Regions from separate parts of the Amycolatopsis coloradensis genome, predicted to be linked through region 1. Evidence: riboswitches for the same ligand, from Rfam matches in the RefSeq annotation. Region 1 holds a riboswitch; the other holds the start of a gene.

What was found. A riboswitch is a leader RNA that binds a small molecule or an ion and turns the genes downstream of it on or off. The one in region 1 is predicted to bind S-adenosylmethionine.
Region 2: it holds a riboswitch for S-adenosylmethionine, as region 1 does, so the genes downstream of both, LCL61_RS12555 (methionine ABC transporter ATP-binding protein) here and LCL61_RS17070 (aminotransferase class V-fold PLP-dependent enzyme) in region 1, are expected to answer to the same signal.

The regions. Positions count from the first base shown of each region.
Region 1 is NZ_CP150484.1:3,569,795-3,574,447, reverse strand. Features, by position in the region: gene lspA (signal peptidase II) at 1-22, opposite strand, end outside; gene LCL61_RS17075 (hypothetical protein) at 47-682, opposite strand; gene LCL61_RS17070 (aminotransferase class V-fold PLP-dependent enzyme) at 702-2,066, opposite strand; SAM riboswitch class IV at 2,099-2,213, opposite strand; gene LCL61_RS17065 (M23 family metallopeptidase) at 2,342-3,022, opposite strand; gene LCL61_RS17060 (potassium/proton antiporter) at 3,163-4,641, opposite strand.
Region 2 is NZ_CP150484.1:2,649,495-2,654,147, forward strand. Features, by position in the region: gene LCL61_RS12540 (DUF222 domain-containing protein) at 1-567, opposite strand, end outside; gene LCL61_RS12545 (GNAT family protein) at 714-1,298, opposite strand; gene rsmA (16S rRNA (adenine(1518)-N(6)/adenine(1519)-N(6))-dimethyltransferase RsmA) at 1,339-2,175, shown strand; SAM riboswitch class I at 2,421-2,511, shown strand; gene LCL61_RS12555 (methionine ABC transporter ATP-binding protein) at 2,724-3,734, shown strand; gene LCL61_RS12560 (4-(cytidine 5'-diphospho)-2-C-methyl-D-erythritol kinase) at 3,855-4,653, shown strand, end outside.

The DNA.
Region 1 (4,653 bases):
CCGTTTCGGGCTCAGTACTCACCGCCCCATTGTCCACTGAGCGTGTTCAGGACTCCTCGGCGGCCGTCTTCGGCCTGCTCAGCAGGGCCGCGAACGCCCCGGCGAGCACGACCAGCGACGAAAGCACCAGCGCGAGCTGTCCCTGCGCGAGCACGACCGCGCAGAGCACGAACGCCGCGGCCACGACCAGTACCAGCACGCTGCGCTCCAGCCAGGCGAGCCCGACCAGGCCCAGCGTCAGCAGGATCGCGCTCCGGGTGTCACCGTCGAGATCGAATTCCCAGTAGCCGACCAGATCCGCCAGCACGATGGCGACCAGTCCGCCGAGCGCGATCGCGGCGACCTTCCACCAGCGCATGGTCTTCGTCCGGATGACGTAGAACAGCACCGTGCCGAGGTAGACCGCGAGAACGGCGAACAGCCAGTCGTCGTTCCGGCCGGCGATGTCGAACGACATGTCCAGCGCGGCCGCGTTCTCGCGGCTCATCTCGACCCCGCGCAAGGATCCGAAAACCCCACCATCACCGACACCGTAAAGATTCTGGGTCAGGAACTGCTGTTCACCGGCGGGCGCGTAGGCGAACCAGCCCCCGGACCACATCCCGCCGAAGGCCACCACGATCAGCTGAGCGAAACCCAGCAACGCCAGCGGAAACCAGTAACGCGGTCGTTCGTTCCCCATGCCGGGTGAGGGTAGTGGGTCAGGCGCAGAACGGGGGAAGTTCGCGCGGATCGTTCTCCGGCACCCAGCGGCCCTCCGGCTTCTCGTACTGCCAGCGCGCGCCGCGGGCGACGATCTGGCGCAGCGCCAGGACGATCCGGTCCACGTGCTCGGTGGTGCTGCCGAGGCCGAGGCTGACCCGCACGGCCTGCTGCCCCGTCGAACCGGCCGCGGCGATCAGCCGCTTCGTCGCCACGTGCGCGCAGAACGCGCCGTCCCGCACGCCGATGCCGTACTCCGCGGACAGCACCGCGGCGAGCCAGCCCGGGTCGAAGCCGTCGACGACGAAGCTGAGCGTGCCGACCCGGTCGACCGGCGCGTCGAACAGCCGCAGTTCGGCGAAACCGGGGATGGCGGCGAGGCCTCGACGCAGCCGCGCCAGCAGTTCCTCCTCGTGGGCGACGATCCCGTCCCAGTTCGCGGCCAGGGTCTCGCAGGCGACACCGAGCGCGTAGACGCCGACGGTGTTGGGCGAACCGGCTTCGTGCCGCTCGGCGCCGGAATTCCAGACCACGCCGAGGTTTCCGGAGTCACGGGTGACGAGCTTCGTCGCGCCGCCACCGGCGAGGTACGGATGAGCCGCGCGCAGCCAGTCGGCGCGGCCGATCAGCGCGCCGGCACCGAAAGGCGCGTACAGCTTGTGCCCCGACAGCGCGACGTAGTCGACGTCGAGATCGCGGATCGAGATCTTGCGGTGCGGCGCGAGCTGCGCCGCGTCGAGCGCGATCCGGGCGCCGTGCCGCCGCGCGACGGTCGCGATCTCCTTGACCGGCAACAGTTCCCCGGTCACGTTGGACGCTCCGGTGAGCACCACCAGGCGCGGGCCCTGCGGGCAGTCCGCGAGCGCTTCGTCCACGGCGGACACCGCGGCGAGGCGGGTCCGAGGGGTTTCGATCCGGCGGACGTTCGGTCCCTTCCACGGCAGCAGCGCGGCGTGGTGCTCGGTGTCGAACACGATGACCGACGTGTGCTTCGGCAGGCTGCGCGCGAGAAGGTTGAAGGAATCGGTGGTGTTGCGGGTGAACACGACGGTGTCGGTCGACCGCGCGTCGACGAAGCCGCGCAGGATTCCGCGCGTGCGTTCGTAAAGCTTGGTCGAGACCTGCGAGGCGAACCCGGCGCCGCGGTGCACGCTGGCGTACCAGGGCAGGAATTCGTCGACCGCGGCACGCACCTTGTCCAGACAGGGGGCGCTCGCCGCGTGATCGAGATTGGCGTAGCCGATGTCGCCGCCGGTGACCAGCGGGACCCGCAGATCGGCGCACGCGACCGTCGGGATTTGGTGCGTGGCAACGGTTTCAGCGACTTCAGCGGGAGCGCTGGTGCGTTCGAGAGCGAGAGTCATCGTCATCCTCCGGGTCAGGGGACCCGACGAGGATCCCGCGCTTGCCCGTCGCACCACGCGACGAGCCAGGTCCTCACCCGGGGCACCCCACCGCGGTAGGAGGGTTGCCGGTCAGCTAGCCGGGGCTTGACGCTGACACTCGTGACCTACGAACGAAGTTAGCGGACGGGCGGGCGATCGGGCCAGCCCTCGTCCGCATCTTGAGACGCCGCTCACGTGCTCCGCAAGCGGGAAGTACCGTTGCCCGGCGCCGCGCCGCGCCGGGCAACGGCAGGTCAGACCCGGAATCGTCCGGGCAGCGGGATGGTCGCGCGGGAGGAGACCTCGGTCGCGGTGCCCGAGTACTGATCGGTGCCCGCGGCGAACTGCCAGCCGCCGAAGGTCTTGCCGTCGACGGCTTCGCCGTAGGCCTCGGCGACCTTGGTCGAGACCTCGTCGTAGGACAGGCCGTTCCAGTTGCCCGCGCCGACCCCGAAGTCGCGCGAATCGCCGCTCTGCGCCGCAGCCGTGGGCAGGGTCCACAGGGTGAAGTGCACGTGGGCGCCGGTGCTGCTGCCACCACAGGGCAGCGCGTTGCCGGTCCGGCCGAGGGCGTCGCCGGGGGCGACCTTCTGGCCGTCGGTGACCGAAATGCCCTCCAGGTGGTAGTACCCGGTCCGCCAGCCGCCGTCGTGGTCGACGGTCACCCAGTCGCCGCCGGAGCAGTGCTGGATCCGGACCGTGCCCGCCAGCGGGGCGCGAACGGTCCTGTCCCCGGGGCTGAAGTCGATGGCGTTCTTCACTCCGGACCTCCCGTTGTCCGAGTGGATCCCCGCGGAATAGACCCGCTGACCGCCCTCGAACGGCAACCCGAACGCCGGGAACGCGTCCTTGGCCGTCGCCGGCGTCGAAAGGACCACCCCGATCAGAACGGCTGCAGTACCCAGACCGGCGAACCGGACAGGAAGCTTCGTCACTTTGCGTACTCCTTAACCGCGACACTCACCCATTCGATGGAGTCAATTGCGGGGAAGGTATTCCAAAAGGAGGGCAAAGGGGAGGGCCAGCGCACAGATTTCGGTGATCAATCGCCGAACAGCTGGTGCCGATCCGTGACCTACTGGCCGGATTCGCCCTTCCACCTGGCGAGGCGGCCTGCGCGGTCGACGGCCCGCAGGCGTCGTTCGGCCGCGTCACGGGCTTCAGCGGTGGTCACGACGAGTAACTGGTCGCGTTCCTGGAGCCTGGTGTTCTTGTTCGGTGTGAAGCCGGAGCCGTCTCGGACGAGGAGGCTGATCGTCGCCCCCACCGGCAGCCGCAGTTCGGCCAGGTACACGCCGTGCATCTTCGATCCCGCGTGGATCCGGACCTGCAGGAGTTCCGCGCCCATCTCGTCGAGCGGCGCGGAGTCGACGTCGATCTCGTGCGCCTCGGCGTGCTGGGCCAGCCCGAGGATTCTCGCGAGCGGGGTCAGCGTCGCCCCTTGGAGCAGCGTCAGCACGATGACCAGCACGAACACCGCGTCGACCAGCTGCTGCGCGCCCGGCACCCCGGACGACAGCGGGATCAGCGCGAGCACGATCGGGACCGCCCCGCGCAGCCCGGCCCAGGACAGGAACACCTGTTCTCGCCAGGGGATCTTGAACGGCAGCGCCGACAGCAGCACCGACAGCGGGCGGGCGAGCAGCAGCACGACCGCACCCGCGACCAGGCCCTGGACCAGGCTTTCGAAGATCCTGCTCGGCGAGGCGAACAGGCCGAGCAGCACGAACAGGCCGATCTGCGCGAGCCAGCCGAGCCCTTCGGCGAAGGACAGCGTGTCCGACCGGTGCGGCAGCTTCGAGTTCCCCAGCACCAGGGCCGCCACGTAGGTGGCGAGCAGGCCCGACGCGTGCGCGAGCTGCCCGCTCGAGTACGCCACGACGCACACCGCGACCGTGGCCAGCGGGTACAGACCGGTGGCGGGAAGCGCCGCCCGGCGCAGCGCGAACGCCCCGCCCCAGCCGAAGGCCAGGCCGATCACCAGTCCGGCGGCGAGTTCGTAGACCACCAGCAGCGGCAGCGACCAGTCGATGGTCGTCCCCTCGGCGAGCACGACGACGGCGATGTAGGCCGGGGCGTCGTTGATCCCCGACTCGATCTCCAGCGCGCCGACGAGCCGCTTGCCGATCCCGGCGGATCTCAGCACCGAGAAGACCGCGGCGGCGTCGGTCGAGGCCAGTACCGCGCCCCACAGCAACGCCATCCGCCAGTCCAGGCCCAGTAACCAGTGCAGGGCGGCGCCGGTGACCGCGATGCTCACCGCCACGGCCACTGTGGACAGTGCGATTCCGATGCCCAGCGAGGGTTTCACGGCCGACCACCGGGTGGTGAGGCCACCTTCGGACAGGATCATCACCAGCGCGGCGAGGCCGAGCGACTGGGTCAGCTCGGGGTTGTCGTACTGGATGCCGAACCCGGCTTCGCCGAGCAGGACCCCCATGCCCAGGTACAACAGCAGCGAAGGAAGGCCGACCCGGATCGACACCCGGACGGCGATCACGGCGACGAGCAGCACGGCCCCGCCGGTGCCGAGAATGAGCGGGAGTTGCTCCATGTCGCCTCCCGT
Region 2 (4,653 bases), 920 kb from region 1:
GCGCAACCAGAAGGCGCTCCGCCGCCTTTGCGGAGCGGGATCGTCTTTGGGTTTTCCATCCGGGTTCAGTTGTGCTAGCAGGTCTGTGCCCGCCACCGTGACGTCGCGCGGTCTCGCGACGCGGGCGAGCTCGACCAAGCCCTCCTCGGCCTCGAGGCGTGCGCTCGCGGTGACGTGCTCGGGCAGCCTCTTCATGACCGTGACGATCCGGTCGATGCTGGCCTCGGCCAGCGCGCCGGTGGTGGCCGCAGTACCGGTCAGGGGCGCGACGGGGCCGATCGACGTGCCGTCGCGCGCCCGTCTCGAATTGAGCGCCAGCGCTCTGCCGGTCACTCTCTGAGCCTCTGCTCGAGGTACCCGGGCCACATGCTCGTAGAAGACGGCGATCGAGTTGTGCCCGTAGAGCTCACGGACCCCACGTGACTCGATCTCGGCCAGGATCTGGCCGACCTCGGCGACAAGACGTCGCCCTTCGCGTAGCCGCGTCTGCAACTCGTCGAGAAGCAGTTCGGCGTCACCTTCCGGCAGGTTGAGCGGGAAGGCCTTGGGAATGTTTGTGCTGGTCATCCCTCGATTGTCGAGGCTGATTCGAACGAATGCACGGTATCGATCGGGTGGATGATCATTACGCTCCGGCTGCGCCGACCTGCGCCGATCACCCTTGAGTGGGATGCGTGTCGCTTCGGAAAAGCCATCCGGATGGTGGGTTCGGATCAGGCTCGCGCCTGGCTCGGGTGATGCATCTGGCCCCACTCCTCGCGGAGCACCCCGTAGACGACGGCATCGTGGACGCCGCCGGACCAGCGCCGGGCGCGCCGGAACCGGCCTTCTTCGACGAACCCGAGCCGTCGCCCGACGGCGATCATTCCCGGGTTACCCGAGAACGTGGCGAAGTCCAGGCGGAGCGCGTCGGTGCGGGAGAACAAGTAGGTCGTCCACATGCGCAAGGCCTCGGTGCCGAATCCGCCGCCCCAGTACCGCTCGTCGTAGATGACCAACCCCATCCGTCGCCAGTCGGTCTGCCTGCTTTCCCAGTACCAGCTGACCCGGCCGATCAACCTTCCGTCGCTCAGGTCGCACACGGCGAGGCTGGCGCGGGGATCGGGCGGCTCGCTCTTGGGCGTGGTGAGTTCCCGTGCCGTGGATTCGGCAGCGGCAGTGGTCGGGGTGCCGAAGTAGGGGCCGTTCGTTTCGTGCCAAGGCCGCGCGGGATCGAGTAGGTCGCGAAGCGGCCCGAGGTCGGACGGGCGCCAGTCGCGCAGCCGGACTTTGTCACCATCGAGTACGACGTCGTCCACCGGCCAATCGTGGCTTACCGGGCCTGGTTACGATCGTCGGGTGACTGAACTGCTCGGTCCTGCGGAAATCAGGGCGCTGGCGGCCGAGCTGGACGTGCGTCCGACCAAGAAGCTCGGCCAGAACTTCGTGCACGATCCCAACACGGTGCGCCGCATCGTCGACCTCTCGGGGATCGGCGAAGGGGACGTCGTCCTGGAGGTCGGGCCGGGCCTCGGCTCGCTGACACTCGGGCTGCTCGCGACTGGCGCCGAGGTCGTCGCGGTCGAAATCGATCCTGTTCTGGCGGGGCGGCTGCCGAGCACCGTGGCCGAACGAGGTGGGGCCGAAAGGCTCACGGTCGTCGGCGCGGACGCGTTGCGGATCACCGCGGACGACCTGCCCGCACGGCCGACGGCGCTCGTCGCGAACCTGCCGTACAACGTCGCCGTTCCCGTCGTGCTCCACCTGCTCGCCGAACTGCCGTCGCTGACCAGTGGTCTCGTAATGGTTCAGACCGAGGTCGCGGACAGGATGGCGGCTGGTCCGGGAAGTCGGACTTACGGCGTACCCAGCGTCAAGCTCGCCTGGTACGGGAAGACGCGCAAGGTCGCGGCAGTGCCCAGGGCGGTGTTCTGGCCTGTTCCGAACGTCGACTCCGCCTTGGTCGCGTTCGAACGGGGCGACGTGGTGTCGTCCGTGGACCGAGAGCGGCTGTTCGCGGTGGTCGACGCCGCCTTCTCGCAAAGGCGGAAGACCTTGCGCGCCGCGTTGGCGTCGTGGGCCGGTTCCGCCGAACGCGCAGGGGAATTGCTCGAAAAGGCCGGCATCGACCCCAAGACCCGCGGGGAGCAGCTGGACGTTCATCAGTTCGCCCGGATCGCCGCGGCTGCCGGCTGATCACCTGCCACCCGTGTGACCGGAGCCGCGCGAACGGCGGCAGGTCAAGGCTGTGCGTCTGCGAGATCCACCTCTGGATTCGGCGTGGGCGGACTCGTCTTAGCAGGCAGCGCGCCTAGCGCGGATCTGAGATGCCAGTCGGCGTCTCAGAATATGAACAGCCAATCCTGTATGATGGACGCGACCAGACGTGTGATCTGCGCCTACGCGCTTGCTTTCATCCAGTGGGATCGGTTTTACTCAGTAGGCCATCCCGAGCGACTGAGAGACCTGGCTCGCCGAAGTCGCAGCAACCACCCTCCACAGGGCAGGTGCTACAGCCAGGACCGATGGAGGCTGTGCCTAATGAACAGGGTCACCCACCCGCTCCTGCTGACCAGGCGACGTGTCGTCGATGAAGGTCGCCGCACGGTAAGTGCGTGTCGACGCTCCACCGTTACTGCCTGAGTTCATTCCCTTATCTCTGAATCCGTCCGTTTCCCGGACGGTTACTCGGTGACGGTCGGCGCGCTCGAAAGAAGCAGCGCCCCATGTGCATGGAGCCTTTCGTGATCACTGTCGAAAACCTGTCCAAATCCTTTCCCCTCAACGGAAATCCCGTCGTCGCACTGCGCGATGTGAGCGTGGACATCCAAGCAGGCTCGCTGTTCGGAGTCGTCGGTCCGGCGGGCTCCGGCAAATCGACCCTCGCTCGTTGCATCGGTCTTCAGGAGCGTCCCGACCGCGGCGTCGTCCGTCTCGACGGCCTCAACACCGGGACACTCGACGGACGCCGGCTCCGCGAAATCCGGCGCCAGGTCGGAGTCGTGAGCACCAAGCCGGAATTGCTCGCCGAGCGCACCATCGCCGGCAACATCGCTTCGCCGCTCGAGCAGCTCGGCCTCGACGGGCCGCAGCGCCGCAACCGGGTCGGCAACCTGCTCGACCTGGTCGGGCTCACCCCCCGTGCGGGGCAGCGACCGGGCGACTTGTCCGCGGGGCAGCTGCGCCGCGTGGCCATCGCCAAGGCGCTGGCCGCCGGGCCGTCCGTGCTCCTGGCCGACGACCCGACCGCGGGCGTGCAGCCCGAGGAGTCCGGCGCGGTCCTGACCGTGCTCGACCGCGCGCGCGCCGAGCTCGGCGTCACCGTGCTGCTCACCACTCCCGATGCCGGCGTGGTCCGTCGTGTCTGCGACGACGTCGCGGTTCTGGAGGCCGGCGCGATCATCGAACGCGGAACCGTGCTCGACCTGGTCTCCGACCCGAACAGCCGGACCGCGCAGGCGCTGCTTCCCGCCATCGAAACCGGGCGGGCACAGGCCTCGAAGTACGACCGCGCGGTGGACGTCGTGCTCGTCGGCTTCGCCTCGGTCGGTGCGCTGCTGCCGGAGGCCGCCGGTCGCTTCGACGTCGAACTCGCCACCATCGGGGGCGGCCTGACCCGGATCGGCGACACGCCGGTCGGCCGGTTCCGCGTCGGGGTGCGTGGTGAGCGCGCGGACGCCGCGCTCGCCTGGATCGCCGAACGTGGCGGTCACGTGACCCACCCGGTCCGCGGTCCGCAGGGTGTCGCCGCCTGATTTCTCCGCGAACGGGCCGCTCAGGACGAACTTCGTCCGGGGCGGCCCGTTCGCGTCCGACCCGTCCGTTCTCTTTCTCCTGGTGACAGCACAAGTGGAGCGGCCACGTAGGCTTGACGCGTGCTCGCCGTCGTACCGCCCCCAGTGACCGTCAGGGTTCCCGCCAAGGTCAACCTGCACCTGTCGGTCGGTGACGTACGCCCGGACGGTTACCACGAGCTGGTGACCGTGTTCCAGGCGCTTTCCCTGACCGACGAGGTGACCGTCGCGGTCACCGAGGACCCCGGCGTCGAGGTCTACGGCGAAGGTGAAGGTTCCGTACCGACAGGAGCCAACAACCTGGCCTGGAAGGCGGCGCAGGCGTTGGCGGCCCACGTCGGCAAGGCGGACGGCGAGTCCAAGGTCAGAGTCGTGTTGCGCAAAGGCATCCCGGTCGCGGGCGGGATGGCCGGTGGCAGTGCCGACGCGGCCGCGACGCTGGTGGGGCTCGCGTCGCTTTGGAAGCTCGACATCTCCCGGGACGAACTGGCGGGTATCGCCGCGAAGCTCGGTAGTGATGTACCTTTCGCGCTCTACGGCGGGACAGCGCTGGGCACCGGCCGAGGCGAGCAGCTGGTGCCTGTCTTGTCGAGGCACACCTTCCACTGGGTCCTGGCCTTCGACCAGCGTGGGCTTTCGACTCCACGGGTGTTCGGCGAGCTGGACAAGTTGCGTGAAGAGGGCAGCCCGCCGCGAATCGGCTCGCACACTCCGGTGGTGGAGGCGCTGGCATCCGGCGACCCGCGGCAGCTGGCGCTGCTTCTCGGCAATGACCTGCAGGCGGCCGCTGTCTCGTTGCGTCCGGGGCTGCGCCGCACATTGAGGGCGGGAGTCAACGCGGGTGCGCTCGCCGGCACCGTGTCCGGATCCGGGCCGACCT